Regions from separate parts of the Rhizobium sp. EC-SD404 genome, predicted to be linked through region 3. Evidence: predicted binding sites of a transcription regulator. Region 3 holds the regulator's gene; each other region holds the start of a gene.
What was found. Region 3 encodes LexA, which represses DNA repair genes until DNA is damaged. Its sites were predicted from a motif close to TGTTCNNNNTGTGTTCNG; they were not measured.
Positions count from the first base shown of each region.

Region 1: GC125_RS04445 (ImuA family protein) is a predicted target of LexA. The motif match lies at 5,877-5,894, and genes of this name have one in related genera.
Region 2: def (peptide deformylase) is a predicted target of LexA. The motif match lies at 1,754-1,771, and genes of this name have one in related genera.

Region 1 covers NZ_LR701459.1:727,616-735,415, reverse strand. Annotated here, with positions in the region: gene GC125_RS04460 (OpgC family protein) at 1-207, shown strand, start outside; gene GC125_RS04455 (error-prone DNA polymerase) at 237-3,509, opposite strand; gene GC125_RS04450 (Y-family DNA polymerase) at 3,506-4,963, opposite strand; gene GC125_RS04445 (ImuA family protein) at 4,992-5,837, opposite strand; gene GC125_RS04440 (long-chain fatty acid--CoA ligase) at 6,112-7,800, shown strand, end outside.
Region 2 covers NZ_LR701459.1:3,465,818-3,473,617, forward strand. Annotated here, with positions in the region: gene truA (tRNA pseudouridine(38-40) synthase TruA) at 1-148, opposite strand, end outside; gene fmt (methionyl-tRNA formyltransferase) at 148-1,083, opposite strand; gene def (peptide deformylase) at 1,138-1,662, opposite strand; gene GC125_RS17580 (DNA recombination protein RmuC) at 1,870-3,018, shown strand; gene GC125_RS17585 (ribokinase) at 3,087-4,001, shown strand; gene GC125_RS17590 (RimK family ATP-grasp domain-containing protein) at 4,010-5,464, opposite strand; gene GC125_RS17595 (GNAT family N-acetyltransferase/peptidase C39 family protein) at 5,464-6,573, opposite strand; gene hrcA (heat-inducible transcriptional repressor HrcA) at 6,696-7,766, opposite strand.
Region 3 covers NZ_LR701459.1:2,181,100-2,188,899, forward strand. Annotated here, with positions in the region: gene gltX (glutamate--tRNA ligase) at 1-1,392, opposite strand, end outside; gene GC125_RS11210 (ComEC/Rec2 family competence protein) at 1,539-4,091, shown strand; gene lexA (transcriptional repressor LexA) at 4,085-4,816, opposite strand; gene GC125_RS11220 (molybdopterin molybdotransferase MoeA) at 4,915-6,132, opposite strand; gene moaC (cyclic pyranopterin monophosphate synthase MoaC) at 6,135-6,638, opposite strand; gene trpC (indole-3-glycerol phosphate synthase TrpC) at 6,635-7,444, opposite strand; gene trpD (anthranilate phosphoribosyltransferase) at 7,479-7,800, opposite strand, start outside.

The DNA of each region.
Region 1 (7,800 bases), 1.5 Mb from region 3:
TATATGGACCAGCGCACGCCGGAGCTGTCGCAGCTGACGAAGACGGTGATCGCCGTGGTGTCGATCGGCCTTCTTGCCTTGCCGGCGATCTGGCGCGAGCGCGATCGGTTCTTCGGCACGGCAGACGCTGCTGCTATCGGCAACACGATGGCAGTGACACCTGCCCCTGCAAGCGCGAAGACAGGCGTCAGGATGCCGACGAAGTAAGTCGCCCACCGCCAATTCGTGGCTGCGGATCAGTGGAAGTCACGCGACTTCGGTATGATCCGCACATTGCGCGGATGTCGGCCGCCTTCGCCCTGGCGGCCGTAATTCGGCCGGGTGACTTCATCCGCACGTGACAGTTCGATGCTGGCGGAATGGACATCGGAAAGCGTCGCGAGATCACCGGTTCGGTCATGCACAGCAGTAACCATCAGATGCACCACGCCTTCCTTGCTTCGTTGTATCTGGGCTTCGACCAAGGCAAGCTTCGCGCTCATCACGGCGCGGCGGTAGCGATCGAAAAGCCGCGACCATAGCAGCGTATTGGCGACGCCTGTCTCGTCTTCCAGCGTCATGAAGATGGCATTGCCCTTGCCGGGCCGCTGTCGCACCAGAACCACCCCCGCAACCTTGACGAAAGCGCGATCCGGCATGTCCGCCGTCTGGGCGCAGGAGATGATGCCTTCCTTGCGGAAGCGCTCGCGCAAAAAAGCGATCGGATGCGCCTTGAGCGAGAGTTTCACGGTCTGGTAATCGGCGACCACCTGCTCGGCGAGCGGCATGGGCGGCAGGCGGGACGGTTGTTCAAGCCCGAGCTCCTGCTGTGCGGCGGCTGCAAAGAGCGGTAGCGGCCGATCTTCCGGCAACCGCCGCACGGCCCACAGCGCGTCACGCCGGTCGATCCCGATCGAACGGAATGCATCGGCATCGGCCAGGCCTTTCAGTGCGCGATGTTCGAGCTCGACCGTGTGCCACAAGGCCTCGATGCTGGTGTAGCCACGGCCACGCCGTGAAACGAGCGCTTCCGACCAGTCCTCGCGAAAACCGTCCATCTGGCGAAAGCCGATGCGCAGGGCGAGCTTGCCGTTCGCCGCCCGCTCGAGCGTGTTGTCGTGATGGCTGAAATTGACGTCCACCGGGCGCACTTCGACATCATGCTCGCGCGCATCGCGAACGATCTGCGCCGGGGCATAAAACCCCATGGGCTGCGAATTGAGGAGGCCACAGGCAAAGACCGCCGGGTAGTGGTGTTTGATCCAGGCGGACACGTAAACCAGGCGGGCAAAGGAAGCCGCATGGCTTTCCGGAAATCCGTACTCGCCGAAGCCTTTGATCTGCGCGAAGCAGCGCTCGGCAAAGGCCCGGTCGTAACCGCGCCGCGCCATGCCATCCACCATCATTTCCTCGAAACGGCCGATCGTGCCGTTGTGGCGGAAGGTCGCCATCGCCTTGCGCAAGCCGTTGGCCTGGTCCGGCGTGAACTCCGCCGCGGTGATCGCCAACTGCATCGCCTGTTCCTGAAACAGCGGCACACCTTTCGTGCGCTCAAGAACGTGCCGCAATTCGTCCGGATCATGCGGTGGCGCGGGCGAAGGAAAATTCACTTCCTCCAGCCCATCGCGCCGCCGAAGATAGGGATGGACCATGTCGCCCTGGATCGGCCCGGGCCGGACGATCGCCACCTGGATGACGAGATCGTAGAATTCCTTCGGCTTCAGGCGCGGCAACATGTTGATCTGCGCCCGGCTTTCCACCTGGAAGACGCCGATGGAATCGCCCTTCTGCAGCATGCCGTAGACACCGTCGTCGTGGGTGATGGCAGCGAGATCGAGATCCCTTTCCTCGTGCAGCCGGATCAGGTCGAAGCACTTGCGAATGCAGGTCAGCATGCCGAGCGCCAGCACGTCGACCTTCATCAGCCCGAGGTCGTCGATATCGTCCTTGTCCCACTCGATGAAGGTACGGTCCTCCATCGCCGCATTGCCGATCGGCACCGTTTCGTCGAGCCGCCCGTTGGTCAGCACGAAACCGCCCACATGCTGGGAGAGATGGCGCGGAAAGGTGAGAAGCTGGCGGGCGAAATCGAGCGCGCGGGCGATGACGGGGTTATGGGGATCGAGCCCCGCCTGCCGCACATGGTTTTCAGGAATGCTGTCGCCGAAACTGCCCCACACCATGCCCCCAAGCCTGGCCGTCACGTCATCGGTGAGACCGAAAACCTTGCCGACCTCGCGGATGGCGCTGCGCGGCCGATAGCGGATGACGGTCGCGGCGATGCCCGCGCGCAGCCGTCCATAGCGCTTGTAAAGGTGCTGGATCACCTCTTCGCGCCGCTCATGCTCGAAGTCGACGTCGATATCCGGCGGCTCGCGGCGTTCTTCCGACAGGAAGCGCGCAAAGAGAAGATTGCTGGTCGCGGGATCGACCGAGGTGATGCCGAGCACGAAACACACCGCCGAATTGGCGGCTGACCCCCTTCCCTGGCACAGAATGCCCCGGTTGCGCGCAAACTGCACGATATCGTGGATCGTCAGGAAGTAGCGCGCGTAATCGAGCTTCGCGATCAGCGCGAATTCCTGCTTCAAAAGCGCTTCCACCTTGGGCGGAACGCCGTCGGGGTAAACCCAGCCGGCATGTTTCCAGGTGAGCTCCTCCAGCCAGCCCTGGGGCGTCTTGCCGGGCGGCACCGGTTCTTCGGGATATTCGTATTTCAACTGATCGAGCGAAAAATCGATGCGGGCGAGAAAGTCCGTGGTCTCGCCGATGGCCTCTGGGCAATCGCGAAACAGCCGCTGCATCTCGTGCGGCGGCTTCAAATAGCGCTCGGCATTTTCCTGAAGCAGCCGACCCGCCGCCTCGATCGTCGTCTTCTCGCGAATGCAGGTGAGGATATCCTGCAGGGGCCGGCGTTCGGGAGCGTGATACAGCACGTCATTGAGTGCCATCAGCGGCACGCGCGCCGCATCGGCCAGGGACTTCAAGGCGACGAGGCGGCGCCGGTCATCCCCGCGGCGGCTCATGGCGGCGCCCAGCCAGACCGAGCCGGGTGCGGTCCGCGAAAGCTGCGCGAGCGTCGCCTCCACTTGGTCCAGCTGGTCGGGTGGCATGACGATGAACAGAAGATCGGCCGAAAGCGACAGAAGATCGGCGAAGCTCAAGACGCAATCGCCTTTCTTCGTGTCGCCCATCTTGCCCTTGGTCAAAAGCCGGCAAAGCCTTCCCCACCCGGCCCGGTTTTCCGGATAGACGAGGATATCCGGCGTGCCGTCGGCGAAGACGAGCCGGGCGCCGACGACCAGCTTGAAATCGAGCTTGGCACCCTTTCCGTACTGAGCGGCGTAATCGGCATTCAACTCGTTGAGGGCGCTATAGGCGCGTACGACGCCTGCTACCGTGTTGCGGTCGGCGATACCGATGCCGGCATGGCCGAGTTCCAGCGCGCGGATGATGAAATCATGCGGATGGGAGGCCCCGCGCAGAAAGGAGAAATTGGTGGAAACCGCAAGTTCGCCATAACGCATCATGCGAAGATCCCGTGCAGGAACCAGCGAGGATTGGTGACTTCCACCCCGTAGAGCCCTTCGCGATAGACCCAGAACCGCCGACCAGCGGTGTCCTCGAGCCGGAAATAGTCGCGCGTCATGGCCTGTCCGGCATCGCGCCACCATTCCTGCGCAATGCGTTCAGGGCCTTCCGCCTTGACGATCGCATGCTCGACCCGGCGCCAGAAGAAGCGATGCGGCGGGCCATCCGGAACCGAGGCGGTGACGTCGATCGCATGGGGCGGCGTAAAGAGAAAGAGCGGCCGCAAGGGTGGCTCGCCACTCTCCTGCACCACCCAGGTGATCGCCGACTGCTCCGACGACAATGCCGGAATGGCTTCGGCGGCACGTTCGGGAATATGCGTGTCGCGCGAGACGAAGCGCACCACCTGCTCGGGCGAAAACCGTGCGCTCAACCGCTCCACCAATTCGCTCGCCTCTTCGGTCGGAACGCCTTTCGACGAAAGCTCCTGCGCCTCGGGAACGAGCGTTTCGCTGAAGATCACCGAGAGGCGGATCAGATCGAAGCCGAAGCCGGGATCGAGGGGATCGGCAAGCCCCTCCAGCTTGGCATCGTAAAGGCGCATCAGCGCAGCAGCATCGCGCGAGGGCCGCGCCGTTTCCACCGGTATGCGCGTAACCTTTCCGTCGGCCCTGAAGAAGGCCGCCTCGAAGAGCCGGCCGCCCTTGCCGCGCTCCTGAAGAAGCTCTCCCGCCTGCCCCGCGAGGTGGCGCAGGCACGCGCGAATGTCTTCCTCGTAGCCGATCGGCTCGCCGAACCGCTTTTCCACGATGATGTCGCCGACCGTGCGGCGCGGCGTGATCGACGAGCGTGCACGACCCATCACGAGATCGAGCCGGTAGGCGAGTTCCGGACCAAAGCGCGCAACGAGCGGCCCGCGCGGACGCGCCGCGACATCGCCGATGCTCCTGAGCCCGGCGCGGGCGAGCCCGTTTTCGGTCTCTGCGCAAAGACCAAGGGCGGCCACGGGCAACGGCCGCACCGCTTGCTCTTCACTGCCGCCGGCAACGATGCCGCCGAACCCGAACTGCGCCATTGCGCGTGCCGTATCCGGCGCCGACGCGATCGCGGCGAAGGTCTTGAAGCCGGCCGTTTCGAACTTGTCTGCGATTTCCTTCAGCATGGCCGCCTCGCCACCGAAAAGGTGGACGCAGCCGGCAATGTCCAGCAGAAGACCGGCCTTGCCATCGAAACCGACGAGCGGCGTGAAGCGGTCGCAGGCATCGGCGAGCCGTTCGAGCATGCGCCGGTCGGCTTCCGGCGCCGTTTCGCACACTTCGATATCGGGCACGCGCGCTCGTGCATCGGCAAGAGTGAGCCCGGGCGACAGGCCGAGCGCCCGTGCCGCCTTGTCGGTGGCGGCGAGGCGAAGTGCGCCCTTCACCTTCTCGACGGTGACGAGAGGCTTAGACAGGTTGCCGCTTTTCTCTGTCAGCGCGTCTTCAGCCCGTCTTGCGGAAGGGCTTCTGGTCTTCTGGCGATGCAGCCGGTCGGTCGACAGGAAGGGAAACCACAGAGCCAGAAAGCGGCTTTGCGGCGCGGCGCTTGGGTGCAGCGAGGGGCTCGTCGAAACGGGCAGGCTGTGTTGCGGAAAGGTCGAAGCTTTTGCGGTCACGGTTCCACTCCAAATGCCAGCGCCCGCCCGCAATGCCGGCACGATGACGGTCCAGAAGAATGTCGAAGACAGGATTGGACGGTGCCCCGGCCGCAAGCCCCACCGAGGGTGCCGCCCTTACCTGCCATCGGGTGAGTGAAGAGCTGGGCTGCGGCTGCCCCGCCGCCCTCAGGACGAAGCCGGTCACGCCGGAACGTGAGGCCGCCAGCATCATGCGGCGGCTGGCTGTCAGGTCTAGAAACCCTGCCTTGCCCCAGATTTCCAAAAGAACGGCGCCAAGGGCCGGGGACCGCAAGGCCTCAAGTCCCGCCCGCAGCACCATTGTCTCGCTTTTTGCCGAAATCAGCAGAACCCTGTCCGGATCGATGCCGAACTGAGCAAGACCGGGCGCATAGAGATCGCCCTGCTCCAGCACGGCAAGAGCATGCCGTACCCAGACGATGTGACGTCCCTCACCGGCGGCGCGCAGGGCAAGCGAAAGCGCGAACCCGGCGCTTGCACCGGCATCGCCCACATTGCCGGCAAAGACTTCATGCAGGCACCCCCGCGGAAGCCCGCCGCCCAAGGCCGCATCGACCTGGTCGAGGCCGAGCGTAAAGCCTTTCTCCCCCGGCGATCGCGCCGGTTCCAGTGCAGCCAGTTGCCGCTTGAGCTGAGAAAGGGTGGAGGACATGGAAACCAAGGCTCGATCGTCGGTTTGGGGTCAATCTAATGTTCATGTTATGTTCTATTTAGGACTCAGCTTCCACAAAGAGTCAACAACCCACACCGGCCATGTTTGAGACAGTTGCGTACGAGCGACGTTTACGTCAAAGTCATATCAATTAGCGCGGAGGGCGCGGGGTGCCATGCCCTACAAATCCTGCTAGCCTTTCAAACCAGCGTGGGACGGCGCGGAAGGTTTGAGAGGAAGTGCCTAAAAGACCACAAGATACCGGGAGGGCATCGTGGAACAAAATATCAGGACAACCGACCAGAACCCCGACAAGATCTGGCTGAACTCATATCCACCGGGCACTCCGGCCGATATTGGGCCACTGGCCTATGCCTCTATCGGTGAGTTGATCGAAACCGCATGCAAGCGTTATGCGGAGCGGCCGGCATTCACCTGCATGGGCAAATCCATCAGCTATGCCGATCTGGACACCCATTCCGCCGCGCTCGGTGCTTGGCTGCAAGGCAAGGGCCTGAAACAGGGCGACCGCGTTGCCGTGATGATGCCGAACATTTTGCAGAACCCCGTTTCGATCGCAGCCGTGCTGCGTGCGGGCTTCGTCGTCGTCAACGTCAACCCGCTCTACACGCCACGCGAATTGCAGCATCAGCTGAAGGATTCCGGCGCAAAGGCGATCATCATCCTGGAAAACTTCGCCCACACGCTGCAGGAAGTGGTCGCCAAGACCGACGTCAAGCATGTCTGCGTGGCAACCATGGGCGACATGATGGGCCTCAAGGGCCACGTCGTGAACCTCGTGGTTCGCAAGGTGAAGAAGATGGTGCCGGCGTGGAATCTGCCCGGCCATACACCCTTCAAGGCGGCCCTGGCGGACGGCCGGGGCAAGACGCTCGTCCCCGCCAAGGTCAAGCCGGACGACGTCGCGTTCCTGCAATATACCGGCGGCACGACCGGCGTTTCCAAGGGCGCCGTGCTCAGCCATGCCAACGTCCTGTCGAACGGTGCCCAGATCAATCTCTGGCTGCAGGCGGCGTTCCTCAACAAGGAGCGGCCGGATCGGCTGATCTTCGTCTGCGCGCTGCCGCTCTACCACATCTTCGCGCTGACGGTGAACGCGATCATGGGCATCGACCAGGGCGCCCAGAACATCCTGATCCCCAATCCGCGTGACATTCCGGGCTTCGTGAAGGAACTCGCAAAGTATGAGGTCCACATCTTCCCGGGCCTCAACACGCTCTTCAACGCGTTGCTCAACAACGATGATTTCAAGAAGCTGGACTTCAGCAACCTCATTCTGACGCTCGGCGGCGGCATGGCCGTGCAGCGTCCGGTTGCCGAACGGTGGCACCAGCTTACCAACTGCCCGATCTCGGAAGGCTATGGCCTCTCCGAAACATCGCCGGTCGCCACCGCGAACCGCTTCGACCGCGCCGAATTCACCGGCACGATCGGCCTGCCCCTGCCCTCCACGGAGATCGCGATCCGTGACGAGGACGGCAAGGATCTCGGCATCGGCGACGTCGGCGAGATCTGCATCCGCGGCCCGCAGGTCATGAAGGGCTACTGGCAGCGCGACGACGAGACCGCCAAGGTGATGACGCCGGACGGCTTCTTCCGCTCCGGCGACATGGGCTACATGGACGAGGACGGCTACACCAAGATCGTCGACCGGAAGAAGGACATGATCCTCGTCTCCGGCTTCAACGTCTATCCGAACGAGGTCGAGGAAGTGGCCGTGTCCCATCCGGGCATCGTCGAAGCGGCAGCCATCGGCCTACCCGACGAGCACTCCGGCGAAGTCGTGAAGCTTTACGTCGTCAAGAAGGATCCGTCCCTCACCGAAGACGACGTGAAGAAGCATTGCGCCGAAGGCCTGACGAACTACAAGCGCCCGAAATACGTGGAGTTCCGCGACGAACTGCCGAAGACCAATGTCGGCAAGATCCTGCGTCGCAAGCTG
Region 2 (7,800 bases), 1.3 Mb from region 3:
GCCCGGCGCCTTTCACCGCAACCGTTTCTCCGCTGAAGCCGAGGATCGCCGCCTCGATAGCGCCCTGAACGGTGCGACCATTGTCCTGGCGCTGCCAGCCGACGAAATCGGTGCCGTCATATTCGATGGTCAGCTTGTAGCGTGGCATCACGACACGACCGTGCCCTTCGCGATGCGTCCGCCGCGCTGGAAATCGTCCGCCGCCAACGGCTTTCCGCCGGCGCGCTGCAATTTCACGAGGCGTACCGCGCCCTGCCCGCAGGCGATGGTCAGGTCGTCATCCAGGACAGTGCCCGGCGCGCCGCTGCCTTCGGCAAGACGCGATGCCAGCACCTTCACCCGCTCGGGCTTGCCGGAAAATTCAGCTTCCAACCACGCGCCTGGGAACGGCGACAGCCCGCGGATGTGGTTGTGGACGTCTGCCGCGGATTTGGAGAAATCAATCCGCGTTTCCGACTTGTCGATCTTGCGGGCGTAGGTGGTCCCCTCCTCCACCTGCGGGGTCAGGGTCAGCGTCCCCGCCTCCAACGCCTTCATCGCACGGGCCATCAGGCTGCCGCCGATCACCATCATGCGATCGTGGAGTTCGCCGGTGGTCATGTCGGGCTCGATCGTCACGCGCTCGGTGAGGGCAACGGGGCCGGTATCGAGGCCCACATCCATCTTCATCACCATCATGCCGGTCTCCGCATCGCCGGCCATGATTGCCCGGTGGATGGGGGCCGCACCGCGCCAACGCGGCAGCAGCGACGCATGGCCGTTGAAACAGCCGTGATAGGGCGCGTATAGGATCGGCTGCGGCAAGAGCATCCCATAGGCGACCACCACCGCGACATCGGGCTTCAGCGCCGCAAAGGCTTCCTGTTCCTCGGCGCTCTTCAGGCTCACCGGCGAGCGTACCTCGAAGCCCAGAAGCTCCGCCTGCTGGTGCACGGGAGATTTGACGGGAGCGAGACCACGGCGGCCACCGGGCCGGGGCGGCTGGGTATAGACGGCAAGGATGGTGTGTCCATCCTGCGCCAGGGCGGCGAGCGTCGGCACCGCGAATTCCGGCGTTCCCATGAAGACGATCTTCAACGGCATCGGATCTCTTTCCTGCATGGCGGTCGTGGACGCCGGCCAGCGGTGAGGCGGCGCCTAGACGGCCGAGTCAGGCCGTGACTTGGCGAGCTTGGTGAATTTGCGCACGACCATATCGCGCTTCAGCTTCGAGATATGGTCGATGAAGAGCACGCCGTTCAAATGGTCGAGTTCATGCTGGAGGCAAGTGGCGAGAAGGCCATCGGCCTCGACGGTGCGCTCCTTGCCGTCGATGTCGAGATGGCGAACCGTGACGCGGCTCGGCCGTTCGACTTCAGCATAGTAATCGGGAATGGAAAGGCAGCCTTCTTCATAGACCGAGCGCTCGTCTGAGGATGCGAGGATCTCGGGATTGATGAAGATCTGAGGTTGGCGCCCCTCCTCGTCCTTCGCGACATCGATCACAAGCAGGCGGCGCGGAACACCGATCTGAATGGCGGCCAGTCCGATGCCCGGTGCATCGTACATGGTTTCGAGCATGTCATCGACGAGCCGGCGTACATCGCCGTCGACGCGTTCGAGCGGCTCGGAGTGCTGGCGCAGCACGGGATCGGGAAGAAGGATAAGTGGCTTAATGGTCATGCCCGGCAATTAAGCATCGCCGGCTTTGTCGTCAATCTTCCGCTTGTGTCAGGTGTGGCTCAAATCCCTTGCCGATGGAAACCGGTTACGATGTTCATGTTTTGATCTGGCATAGGCCCCGAATTGATGTAGGATTTGGCCATGATCGACCTAGCCCTTCTTTCACAGCCGCTTTTCCGGATCGGCGCCTACGACGTCAGCATCGGGATGACGCTTGCGGCGGCGCTCGCCGTGCTGGCCATCGTTTGGATCTGGCGCGCTGCCGCGCGCCGTGCGGAGCGCGCCGAGCTGGTGCATGCGGCGGAGGAGAGCGAGCAGCGGCTTGCCGAAATCCTCAAGGCGCAATCGGAAATGCAGGGTCGCATGGCGACGATGGCGGAGCTTTTCGGCGCACGACAGGCGGAACTCAACCAGTCGATCCAGCAACGGCTCGACGGCATGACGCAGCGCCTGGGAACGACGCTCACCGAACAGACGCGCTCGACGCACGAGAATCTCACGAAGTTGCAGGAACGTCTGGCCGTCATCGACACGGCGCAGAACAACATCCAGTCGCTTGCCAAGGATGTCGTCGGGCTGCAGGCAATCCTGTCCAACAAGCAGACGCGCGGGGCGTTCGGCCAGTCGCGCATGGAAACGATCATCGCCGATGCGCTGCCGATGGGCAGCTATACGTTCCAGGCCACGCTCTCCAACAATCAACGGCCCGACTGCCTGATCCATATGCCGAACGGCCAGCCGGCGCTGGCCATTGACGCCAAGTTCCCGCTCGAAGCGTGGCATGCCATCCGCGCGGCGGAGAATGCGGACGCGGCGAAGCCGGCCGCTCAGCAGTTTCGCCGTGACATGGACGTTCATATCAGGGCTATTTCGGAGAAATATCTGATCAAGGGCGAGACGCAGGATACGGCGTTTCTCTTCGTGCCGTCGGAATCGATCTTCGCCGAGATCCACGAGAATTTCGAGGAGATCGTCCAGCGTGCCCATCGAGCCCGCGTGGTCATCGTATCGCCCTCGCTCCTGATGCTGTCGATCCAAGTGGTGCAGGCGATATTGCGCGACCAGCGCATGCGCGAACAGGCGCATCTCATCCAGGGCGAAGTGGCGAAGCTGATGATCGATCTGACGCGGCTGGATCAGCGCGTGCGCAGCCTGCAAACCCATTTCGGCCAGACGCAGAAGGACATCGACCAGATCGTCACCTCGACCGACAAGCTGGCGAGGCGCGGCGCGCGGATCGAAGCGCTGGAATTGGAAGCACCAGGTGCCGACACTGCGCAGCCAGCCACCGAGCCGACCCATGCGGTCGAGAGCCGCACAGGATCGTTGCGGCTGCGCGTGGTGGAAGAAGACTGACACCCCCTTGCCGGCTCGACCGAAAAAGGCAGAGTGGCCGGCGCATTCAAGCGGGAGACAGTCAGGGCATGATCACCGTCGTCGGCTCCATCAACATTGACCTCATCGCCAACGTGGCGCGGTTGCCGAAACCGGGCGAGACGCTGGCCGGCACTGCCTTCACCACGGCGGCCGGCGGCAAGGGCGCAAACCAGGCGCTGGCCGCAAGGCGCGCCGGTGCCGAAGTGGCGATGGTCGGCGCCGTCGGCGCTGATGCGTTCGCCGAAGAAGCGCTTGCACTTCTGGCCGCCGCTAAGACCGATCTCAGCGCCATCGCCCATGTCGAAGGCGCTACCGGCATCGCCTCGATTCTGGTCGGAGCCGAAGATGGCGACAATGTCATTGTGGTCGTCGCCGGCGCCAATGGAGAAGTCGGCGCGGATGCGGCGAAAGCTGCCGTCGACCGGATGGGCAAGCACGATACGCTGCTTCTGCAGATGGAAATACCAGCGCCTGCGATCGAAGCGGCGCTGCAGGCGGCGCAGGCACAGGGTGTGCGCAGCATCCTCAATGTCGCCCCGCTGACCGAGGATGCGATCGCGCTCGCGCCGCTGGCCGGCATCGTGATCGCCAATGAAACGGAATTCGCGCTGCTCTGCCGGGCAAAAGACCAGTCTGCGGCTGAGCGTAAGGATGCGATGCAGACCATGAGCCGAGACCGCCACCAGACGATCATCGTGACGCTTGGCGCCGAAGGCGTGATCGCCTTTCACGAGGGCCGGATGCATCGCGTGCAGGGGCTGTCGATCAAGCCCGTCGACACGGTCGGCGCGGGCGACACGTTCTGCGGCTATCTCGCAACCGGCCTCGATGCCGGTCTGAATTTCGAGCTGGCTCTCAGGCGCGCGGCCGTTGCCGGCAGCCTCGCCTGCCTCAAGCCCGGCGCCCAGCCCTCGATCCCGCTTCACTCGGACGTCGATGCCGCGCTAGCCGATAGCCGATAAACCCCCGTTCAATTGTCGAGGCGCTCCAGGAACCAGTTGGTCAGCCGGGTCCAGACTTCGTCCTTCTCGGCAAAATCCTCGACGCCATGTTCGAGGTTGGGGTTGTCGTTGACCTCGATCACGAAGACGCCGTCGTCGGTTTCCTTGAGATCGACGCCGTAGAACCCGTCGCCGATGCAGCGCGCGGCCCGCAGGCCCGTGTCGACCACCAGCGGCGGCGCAGATGCCAGCGAGAAGGCCCGGAAGCCGCCTTCCAAAGGCTTGCCGCCGGTATCGTGCTTGATGATCTGCCAGTGTTCCTTGGCCATCAGGTACTGCACGGCGAACAGCGGCTTTCCGCCGAGCACGCCGATGCGCCAGTCATAGTCCGTCGGCATGAATTTCTGCGCCAGCAGCAGGTCGGAATCCTCAAGCCAGGTCGTTGCGAGCGTCTTCAGCTCGGCGAGAGACCCCACCTTGGAAACGCCGCGCGAGAACGAGGAGTCCGGGATCTTGAGAACCATCGGAAACCCAAGAAGATCGGCGGCGCGCTGCAGATCGTCGGTGCCGGCGATCATAACGGTCTTCGGCACGGGAATGCCGTTCCCGGCCATCAGTTCGTCGAGATAGACCTTGTTGGTGCAGCGGATCATCGACACCGGATCGTCGATGACCGGCATGCCTTCCTGCTGGGCACGGCGCGCGAACCGATATGTGTGGTTGGAGATCGACGTCGTTTCGCGGATGAAGAGCGCATCGTAGTTGGCGAGCCGCGACAGGTCGCGCTTGCCGATTGGCTCCACTTCCACGCCCATGCGCGCAGCGATGCGCGCCCAGTGCTTCAGGCTTGATATCGAGGATGGCGGCAGCGCTTCATTGGCATCGACGAGGGTGGCGAAGGTGTATCTGGCTGGCGTCTTGGCCTTGGCGTCGCGCCACTGCCGGCCCGTGTAGCGGTTGAGGCATTCGAAAAAGAAGGCGCGCTCCTTGTCGGAGAGCTTGGTCACCGAGCCGAGCGCCACCTTCGGGATCGACAGCCATGCGCCATTGTCCTTGATCGTGACTTCCACGAAAGGCGCGCGAAACCAGTCGAATACGAGGCGGGCGAAGCGTTCCAGGCGCTGGTCGGCCGTATAGCCGAAGAAGATGTTGAGCCGGGTTGGCCGCTCGCCTGCCTTGGCGCAAACCTTGTTCAGCGTATCCTCGAGCTCGGGGATCGCGTTTTCGTAGAGCTTGCGCGCCGACAGGTCGATGATCGTCTCGACCGACGGGATCACGCGCTGGCCGCGCGCGCCGGCGAGCAGCGAGGCGTAATAGCCACGGCTCTGATAGCGATAGGATCGCGCCAGGTTGATGATGTTCGGGCGGGAGCCCCGGAACAGCTCGGGCCGCGCGAGGTAGTCGCGGGTCGCAAGCACTTTGTGGGAGGTCGCCGCATGATCGATATCGTTCATGCGGGACGACAGGATCACCCAGTTGAACATCAGGTACGTCTGCCTTTCAGGATCACCGCGGCGCGCAGATTGGAGCGGCCGAAACGGGTGATGCGATCGAATATGTCGTAGGGAACCGGCAGGTTGGACGCGTCCGACGCCGTCTCGGACGTTTTCTCTTCCACCCACGGATCGTTGAGAATCAGGTGCCGACCATCGTCACCATGCACGAGCACCCAGTGCGGCACCTTCTTGCCGAACATGTAATAGCCGGAGATCAAGACGATGGCCGAATGGCCCCGTTCGATCGCAGCCCGGATCGTATGCAGCGAAGCGGCAAAATTGAGGACGGGAATGGCTGCCTCTTCCACCCGACGCCGAAAATCGCGCTGGGCCAGTTCCATGACCTGGCGCTTTTCCAGGTTTCGGACCGTGTCGAGGAATAGAACGTTGGTATCGGTGACGTAAATCTCCGGCTCGAGCCCATAGGCATGGGCCGTGACGGCGAGGCCGAACGGCTCGCAGCCGCCCATGCCCGACATCATGAAGACCGTCGTCGCTTCGCGCCAGAAGCGGATTTCCCAGACCGGATCCAGATAATCGCGCGAAACATAGCGCGCGAGCGCCATGTTGAGGCAGGCGGCGCCGCAGGTAAAATCCGTCGTCTGCTCGTAAAACGGCGTTTCGTAGTCCTGATGCTCGTCGTCCCGCAGGCGCTTCTCGAAGCGCAAGGCGCGGCTGTGGTCCTCGTAATAATCCTCGTAGACGCCGATGCGGCGATATCCCGACCGCTTATAGAGCGATATCGCCGGCATGTTGTCCTCGCGCACCTCAAGGCGCAGGAGGAAGCGATCATGCTGCTTGGCGGCCTCCTCGGCCTTGGCGAGCAGCGCCTTGCCGACACCCTGTCCCTTTGCGTCGGGCGCCACGCCGATCGAATACAGGCGGGCGAGGCCGGTGCCCTTGCGAAACAAAAGCATCGCATAACCGACGATGCGGCTTGCCTCGTCCTGCGCGACGATCGTCTCGGCCGTCGGCCGGTTGATCAGCGCGCGGAAGGAGCGTCTTGAAATCCGGTCCGTGGTGAAGACGGCATTTTCGATGGCGAGAAGGGCATCGATGTCATCGTGGGTGGCGGGACGTATCCGCAGAGCGGACATGGGAACACTTCCAAAAGGTGCGCCGTGTGGGGCACGGCTGCTTTGCATGGCCGGACCATATCACCGCCTGACCGACCGGCGAAATGGCCAAAGGCAGCTGCCAGATCAAAGATTTGCCGAGGTCACCGCATCATCTTCGACACGAGCTGGGCGGTATAATCGACCATCGGGACGATCCGGGCATAGTTCAGCCGCGTGGGCCCGATCACGCCGACGGCGCCGACGACGCGCGCTTCGCTGTCGCGATAGGGCGCGACGATGAGCGACGAGCCCGACAGCGAGAAAAGCTTGTTTTCCGAGCCAATGAAGATGCGGACCCCGGAGCCTTCCTCGGCCAGCGTCATCAGCTGGACGAGGCTGTCCTTCTTCTCGAGCTCATCGAACAGAAGCCGCAACCGCTCGATGTCCTCGCTGCCCGAAACGCTGTCGAGCAGATTGGCGCGGCCGCGCACGATAAGCTGGGCGGGCTGGTCCTTGCCGCTGCCCGACCAGACGGCGAGCCCCCTGGAGACGAGATCCTGACTGAGCTCGTCCAGCTCGCGGGAAACTTCCAGTTTCAGTTTTTCCAGCTCGCGGCGCACTTCCGGGATCGTGCGGCCGGCGAGATGGGCGTTGAGGAAGTTCGAGGCCTCGGTCAGCTGCGATGCCGTCGTGCCGACCGGCAGGTCCAGGATGCGGTTTTCGATATGGTCGTGCTCGCCGACCAGGACGGCGAGCGCCCGCGTCGGGTCCAGCCGGATGAATTCGATGTGCTTCAGCACCGTGTCGGATTTAGCTGCGATTACGAGACCTGCGCCGCGCGACAGACCAGACAGCATCTGGCTCGCATCGGTCAGAAGGTTCTCGACCGTCTGGTCGCGATCGCGGTGGGTCTGGCGGATCTGCGTCTCGATCTGCACCCGCTCGTCGTCGGACAGGGCGCCCGCCTGCATGAAGGCATCGACGAAGAAGCGCAGCCCCTGCTGGGTTGGCAGCCGTCCGGCCGAGATATGCGGCGCATAGATGAGGCCGAGATGCTCGAGATCGCTCATCACGTTGCGCACGGATGCGGGCGAAAGCGCCATGGGCAGGATGCGCGACAGATTCCGCGACCCGACAGGCTCGCCGGATTCCAGGTACGACTCGACGATGCGTCGGAAAATCTCGCCGGTCCGGTCGTCAAGCGCTCCCGACAGGGACCCTGATCCGGGCAGGGATGCAGAGCCTTGGCTGAGCTTTGGCGTCTTG
Region 3 (7,800 bases):
GAGCGACTCCTCGCGTCCCAGAACCTTCAAAACATCGAACACGCCGGGCGAAACGGCCCGTCCCGTCAGTGCAGCGCGAAGCGGCTGGGCAACCTTGCCGAGCTTGAGTCCTTCGCGTTCAGCATAGGCGCGAACGGTCTCGTCCAGAGACTCGATCTCCCAGGAATCGAGCGTCTGCAGCATCGGCAGAAGCCCCTCGAGAACCGGGCGTCCTTCGGCCAGAATCGCTTCTGCCTTCTCGTCGTTCTGGAGCGGGCGCTCGTCGAACAGAAAGCGTGCGCCGTCGGCAAGCTCGACCAGCGTCTTGGCGCGCTCCTTCAGCCCCGGCATCGCCGCCAGAAGCTGGGCGCGGCGCTCCTCCGTCATGCGGTCGAGGAAATAGGCGCCGCCTTCCATCTCGGGCAGGATGGCGATCAGGCTGTCGACGAGACGCGCGTCGTCGGCCTGACGGATGTAATGTCCGTTCAGCGCTTCGAGCTTCTTGATGTCGAACCGGGCGGCACCCTTGTTGATGTCGGAGACATCGAACCATTCGATCATCTGCTCGATCGACATGATCTCGTCATCGCCATGGCTCCAGCCGAGACGGACGAGATAATTGGTGAGCGCCTCGGGCAGAAAACCCATCGCCCGATAGGCTTCGGCACCGAGCGCGCCATGGCGCTTGGAGAGCTTGGCACCATCGGCTCCGTGGATCAGCGGAATATGGGCCATGGAGGGGATGTCCCAGCCCATGGCACGATAGATGATCGACTGCCGCGCCGCATTGGTCAGGTGGTCGTCGCCACGAATGATGTCGGTCACGCCCATGTCATGGTCGTCGACCACGACTGCGAGCATGTAGGTCGGATTGCCGTCCGAGCGGAGGATGATGAAATCGTCGAGATCGGCATTGGGGAAGCGCACGTCGCCCTGTACGCGGTCCTGGACCAGCGTCTCGCCATCGCGCGGCGCCTTGATGCGGATGGCGGGTTTGACGCCTTCCGGTGCTTCGGAAGCATCGCGGTCGCGCCAGCGCCCGTCATAGCGCGGCGGCTTGCCGGCGGCACGCTGCGCTTCGCGCATCGCATCCAGTTCCTCTGCCGAGGCATAGCAGTGATAGGCCTCGCCACGCTTCACCAGTTCCTCAGCGATTTCGCGGTGACGCTCGGCCCGTTCGAACTGCGAGATCGGTTCGCCATCCCAGGAGAGACCCAACCAGGTCAGCCCGTCGAGAATGGCATCGACGGCAGCATCGGTCGAGCGCGCGCGATCGGTATCCTCGATGCGCAGCAGCATCTTGCCGCCCCGGTTCTGGGAATAAAGCCAATTGAACAGAGCCGTTCGCGCGCCGCCGATATGGAGGTATCCAGTGGGCGAGGGTGCGAAGCGGGTGACGATCCCTTCGGACATGATCTTGAACCTGTCAGTGATGCTGGGTTGAGCGACAATCGGGCCTTTGAAGGCCGCATCGGCATGTTGGCGGTGATCTAACACACGAGGGCGACAGCGCAAGGCTTGCGGTGTATCGTGCACCAAGGCGAGGGGGCCTGAACCGCATGGCGCATGCCGATGCTGAACGCGAGCCAGTGAATGGCTCCGCTTGCGAGCGGACTGCGTTTGCGTTCGACCCGCCCGATCCCTATGTCGACGACGATCCCGAAAGCGACCCTCTGCGCACTGTCAGCCGTTCTCAATCTCGGCGTCCGCGTTTGCCGCAATGGAATTTGAGGCAGGCGCTTGAGGAAGAGCGTGGCCATGGCGCGCTGTTTCTCTGGGCTTCCGCTTTCTTCGCGACCGGCGCCGCGCTCTGGCGCATCTTGCCGAGTGATCCGCCGTTTCTTGTGACGTTCGGTTTGACCGTGGCAGTCGGATTGGCCGCGGCACTCACCTCGAACCGGCTGCGAAACCTGCTGAGCGCGCTGTGCCTGATCCTTGCCGGGCTGGCCTCCGCAGCGGCGGAGGCGGATCGCCGCGCAATCACCGTGCTGGACAGTCCGGTGGTAACAACGATCTCCGGTCGGGTGCTGGCACGCGAAATCGATGAGGAGGGGCGTTGGCGCTACCTGGTCGAAGTCAGGTCTACGCACGACCCGACATTGCGGCGGCCGCCAGAACGCGTGCGGCTGCTGGCGCGCAGCGACCATCCCGATATCGAGATCGGCGCGTCCATCATCGGCCTGGCGCGTCTGGCGCCCCCATCTGGTCCCGCGATGCCAGGCACGTTCGATTTCGCCTTCAACTCCTATTTCGCCGGTATCGGAGCCTTCGGCTTCTTCTACGGGCCACCCGGTATCATGCCCGGTGAAAGGGTCGATGAGGGTTTCGAAGATCGGATCGCGCAATGGACGACCGAACTGCGCGAAACCATCGCCTTTCGGATCAAGGAGGTGATCCCGGGGGATGCGGGCGCCGTCGCGGCGGCGATGACCGTGTCCGACCGCCGCTCGATCTCCGAGGAGACGAACGAAGCCTTCCGCATCACCGGGCTCGCCCACATCCTCTCGATCTCCGGCCTGCACATGTCGCTGGCAGCAGCCTTGATGTTCACCGGGCTGCGCCTTGGCTTCGCGCTCGTGCCGGGCATCGCCCAGGCCTGGCCCGTCAAGAAATTCGCGGCGCTCGGCGCCATCGGCACTTCCACCTTCTACCTGCTGATTTCAGGAGCCGTCATCTCCGCGCAACGGGCGTGGATCATGGTGGTCGTCATGCTGGTCGCGGTGCTGCTCGATCGGGCCGCGCTGACTATGCGCAACGTCGCGATCGCGGCCTTTCTCATCCTTCTCGTCACGCCGTCGGCGGTGACATCGCCCGGTTTCCAGATGTCTTTCGCGGCCACTGCGGCCCTCATCGCCGCCTATGGCGGCTGGGCCGCGCGCAACAAGAACAAGGCTCCGGAGTTCTCCAGCGCCAAACCGGGCTTCGTCTGGCGCTGGACGGGGCTGATCCTCGGCTTGGCCGTGACCTCGCTGATCGCCGGAGCCGCGACGGGGATATTCTCCGCTCACCACTTCCACCGCATGTCGAGCTACGGGATGATCGCCAATGTGATCGCAATGCCCGTCATCTCCATCATCGTCATGCCGTTCGGCACCCTTGCGCTCCTGACGATGCCGTTCGGCCTCGACGCGATCTTCCTCACGATCATGGGTGTTGGTCTCCAGGCGGTCATTGCCATCGGCCATCATGTCGCCGACTATGGCGACGGTTTTGCTACGGGTCAGATTCCGGGTGCCGTCACTGCGCTTCTGTCGCTGGCGTTGCTCATTCTCGTCTTTGCCCGAACATGGCTGCGAAATGTCGCGATGATACCCGCGTCTGCCGCCGCGCTGATCATGGTGTCCGACATACGCGCCGACCCGCCATTGCTGCTGATCGCAGAGGACGGCCGCTTGGCCGCGATCTTGCGCGATGACGGCTTGGCCACCAACCGTGCGCGTCCGAGCAGCTTCATCTTCGATCAGTGGGCGACGGCAACCCGGCTGGAGACCCATGTCCCGCCAATCGTCGTTGTCGATGCACAGGCTGACCACACGTCAACCCAGGCGCCTGCCGAGCCGGTCGAGGGCGAAGCCGAAATCGACCCCGCCATTGCCTACGGAATGATGCGTCAGGCGATCCGCGAACTGAGTGATGGGCAAATAACAGGCGTGTTCCAATGCCGCCGAGGTGCGTTTTGCGTGGCTCGCATGGAAAACGGCACAACGATCGCCTGGCTGGAGGAGCCGGCCTATGTCGGCCCCGCATGCGACATGACCGATATCGCGATCATTCCGATACCGCTGTCGATGCGCGAATGCCGGTCGGGCGCGACGCTCTTCACCGCCCGCACATTGCGTGAGACCGGCGCAATCGCCGTCTACGCTGAAACGAGGGGAGACGGATTCGCGGCGAACGAAGCGCGTGCTGCAGGCAATGGGCAGAGTGCACACCTTGACCAGCAGCCGACGTTCCGCTTCGAGCAGTCTGCCGGCCGGATGCGCGCTTGGACGCGACACCGCTACTATGACTGGAGAACGGGAAGTTTTGCCGAGCCCGGCACGGATGGCGCCTCTTCCGTCAACACGAACATGAGCGGAGACGGAAGAGCTGCCGATAGCCTGGATCAGTGATAGCGCCGAATGAGCCCGACGAGCTTCCCCTGGATCTTGACGCGATCCGGGCCGAAAATCCGCGTTTCATAAGCCGGGTTGGCGGCCTCGAGCGCGACGGATGCACCTTTGCGACGGAAACGCTTCAACGTCGCTTCCTCGTCGTCGACCAGAGCCACGACGATGTCGCCGGGATTGGCCGTCGAGGAGTTCTTGATGATGACCGTGTCGCCGTCGAAGATGCCGGCTTCGATCATCGAATCGCCCTTGACCTCGAGCGCGTAATGTTCGCCGCCGCCGAGCATGTCCGGTGGAACGGCAATCGAATGGGTATTGTTCTGGATGGCGGAGATCGGCACACCCGCCGCGATACGGCCCATGACGGGCACGCTGATGGCGCGATTGTCGTTGTCGCGCGGCATCTCGCTCTGGCGGCGCTCGGCTGCAATCTCGGGCTTCGGCGTCTTGCCAAGCGATCCTTCGATGACACTCGGCGAAAAGCCGCGACGCTGCGGCACTGCCGCGTTGTAGCTGTCCGGCAGCTTGATGACTTCCAGCGCACGCGCACGGTTCGGCAGACGGCGAATGAAGCCGCGTTCCTCTAGCGCGATGATGAGGCGGTGGATCCCCGATTTAGACGCGAGATCGAGGGCTTCTTTCATCTCGTCGAAAGATGGCGGTACGCCGCTTTCCTTCAGACGCTCATGGATGAAAAGAAGCAGTTCCTGCTGCTTACGCGTCAACATCGGCTGCTTGGGCCCCCGCTCGATCGGATGGAAACAAATGTGGAACACACTTTATCTGTTCCTTTTGTGTTCCGCAAGTCCGCCAGGGAAAACCGTGGCTAGATCCGTCGCAAGACGATCGCCCGCACGGTGTCTCCCATCTTGGCGGCGGGGGCAAATGGTTGCCGGATGACGAGGCCGTCCGCCTCGGCGAACACGCGCATCATGGAGGAATCCTGCTTGGTGGCAGGGGTGGCGACCAACTTTCCGTCCGCCCGTCGGCGCATCGCCGCGCGCAGATAATCCTGGCGCACGTCGTTTTCGGCGAGGTCGACATCCAGAACCGCATCCACCATCTGCAGATGATGGGCGCGGCCAGCGAGCTTTGCGATCAGCGGCGTGAGGAAGACGTAAGAGCAGACGAGGCTCGAAACCGGGTTTCCGGGCAATCCCAGAACATGCATCGGGCCGATGCGGCCGCTCATCAGAGGTTTGCCGGGGCGCATGGCGATCTTCCAGAACGCCAACTCAAGGCCGCGCGATTCCAGCACGTTGCGAACGAGGTCGTGATCGCCGACCGAGGCGCCACCAAGCGTTACGAGGATATCGGCGCCTGCCGCCTGTGCGGCATCGATCGATCGATTCAGGGCATCCTCGGTGTCGGCGGCGATGCCGAGGTCGATCGGGTCGCCTCCTGCTTCCTTGACGATCGCAGCGACACCGAAGCTGTTGGATGCGATGATCTGATCGTCTCGTGGGTCCGCGCCCGGCTGCACGAGTTCGTCGCCAGTCGCGAGGATGGCGACGCGCGGACGACGATGAACGGGCAGGGAAGGGAGGTTCATGGCTGCTGCCAGTGTCAGCCGGCCGGCATCGAGCATCGCGCCCTTGGCAATGACCGTTTCACCCCGGTGGAAATCGAGGCCTGCACGCCGCACGAAACGCCCGGACTGGACAGGCTCTAGAACGTCGATCCGGTTTGCGTCGAGGGGCCTTGCGTTTTCCTGGATGAGAATCGCATCGGCACCGTGCGGAACCGGCGCGCCGGTAAAGATGCGGACGGTCTCGCCGCGTCCGATGGCGCCTGGGAAACCATGGCCGGCGGCCGATTCGCCGATGACGGTGAGCGTGGCGCCTGGTTCTGCCGTATCGGCTGCAATCACGGCGTAGCCGTCCATGGCGGAGGCGGGAAACGGAGGTTGATCGCGCCTCGCGATAAGTGGTTCGGCGAGCACGCGGCCCCACGCGGCATTCAAAGGCACATTCTCGATATCGTCGATCGGTCGAGCGTCAGCGAGGATCAGCGACAGTGCATCATCGACGGGCAGCAGCGCCATGGTCAGGGTGCCCCGTCATTACCCGGAAAAGTCCAATCGCCGGACTTGCCGCCCGTCTTCGACAGCAGTCGGATACCGGTGATTTCCATCGCTTTGTCGACCGCTTTCGCCATATCGTAGATGGTGAGGCAGGCAACAGACACGGCCGTCAGCGCTTCCATCTCGACGCCTGTGCGGCCCGTGAGACGCGCCATGGCCTCGACACGCAGGCCGGGCAGGGTATCCGCTGCCTCGATCGTTACAGACACCTTGGTCAGCATCAGCGGATGGCAAAGCGGGATGAGGTCGGCAGTCCGCTTGGCAGCCATGATGCCGGCAATGCGCGCCGTGGCGATGACGTCGCCCTTTGCAGCGCTGCCCGATTGAATGAGAGCGAGCGTTTCCGGGGCCATCTTCACGAAGCCTTCGGCGATGGCGACACGCTCGGTCTCGGCCTTGCCGCCGACATCGACCATGGTGGCACGCCCGCGTTCGTCGAGATGTGTGAGCCGCGGTTCGTCGCTCATTGCGCTGCCACCTGAAGTTTGCCCGTAAGCAGCGTCTCCGTCGCGCCGGCGACATCGTCGATGCGCATCAGGCTTTCGCCGACGAGGAACGTGCCGATACCGGCGCGCTCGAGACGCAGGCAGTCCTCATGGGTGAAGATGCCGCTTTCGCCGACAAGATGACGACCGGCAGCCATCGGGGCGAGGCGCTCGCTGGTTTCGAGCGACACGTCGAAGGTGCGCAGATTGCGGTTGTTGATGCCGATGAGCGGTGAGGTCAGCACCAGCGCGCGCTCCATTTCAGCCTCGTCATGCACTTCGACAAGCACGTCCATTCCGAGATCGGTCGCCGTATCGTGAAGCTCGAGGGCCATGGCATCGTCGAGACAGGCCATGATGACGAGGATGGCATCGGCGCCCATCGCCCGGGCCTCAAAGACCTGGTACGGCTCGAAGAGGAAATCCTTGCGGATGACTGGCAGCGTCGTCGCAGAACGGGCAGCGACGAGGAATTCCGGCGCGCCCATGAACGATGGGGTGTCGGTCAGAATCGACAGGCAGGCCGCGCCGCCCGCCTCATAGGCTCGGGCAAGCGCCGGCGGATCGAAATCGGCGCGGATGAGACCCTTGGACGGGCTGGCCTTTTTGATCTCGGCGATCAGAGCGAACTGACCATGAGCGCGTTTCTCCTCAATCGCGGCCAGGAACCCGCGCGGCGCGTCGACATTCGCAAGCGCTGCCTTCACCTCTGCAAGCGGCCGGGCAGCCTTGGCGGCAGCGATCTCTTCGCGCTTGTAGGCTTCGATGCGGGTCAGGATATCGCTCAACGCCTCATTTCCTTCATATCAAGCCGCTTCTTCATCATGCCGCGGCCGCGTGGCGCTGCGAGACCGCAACGAGCCGCTCCAGCACGGCAAGCGCCGCGCCGTCGTCAATCGATTTCGCCGCAAGCTCCAGACCTTCCGCAACCGTCTCTGCACGGCCGGCAACCACCAGCGATGCGCCGGCATTCAGCAGCGAAATCTCGCGATAGGCATCTTTCGAGCCGCGAAGAACTGCCTGCAACGCCTTTGCGTTATGCGCTCCGTCCGCGCCTTTCAGCGCATCGATCGACACGCGCTTCAGGCCGAGTTCTTCCGGCTCGATCGAGAAACGCCGGATCGACCCGTTCTCCAGGGCAACG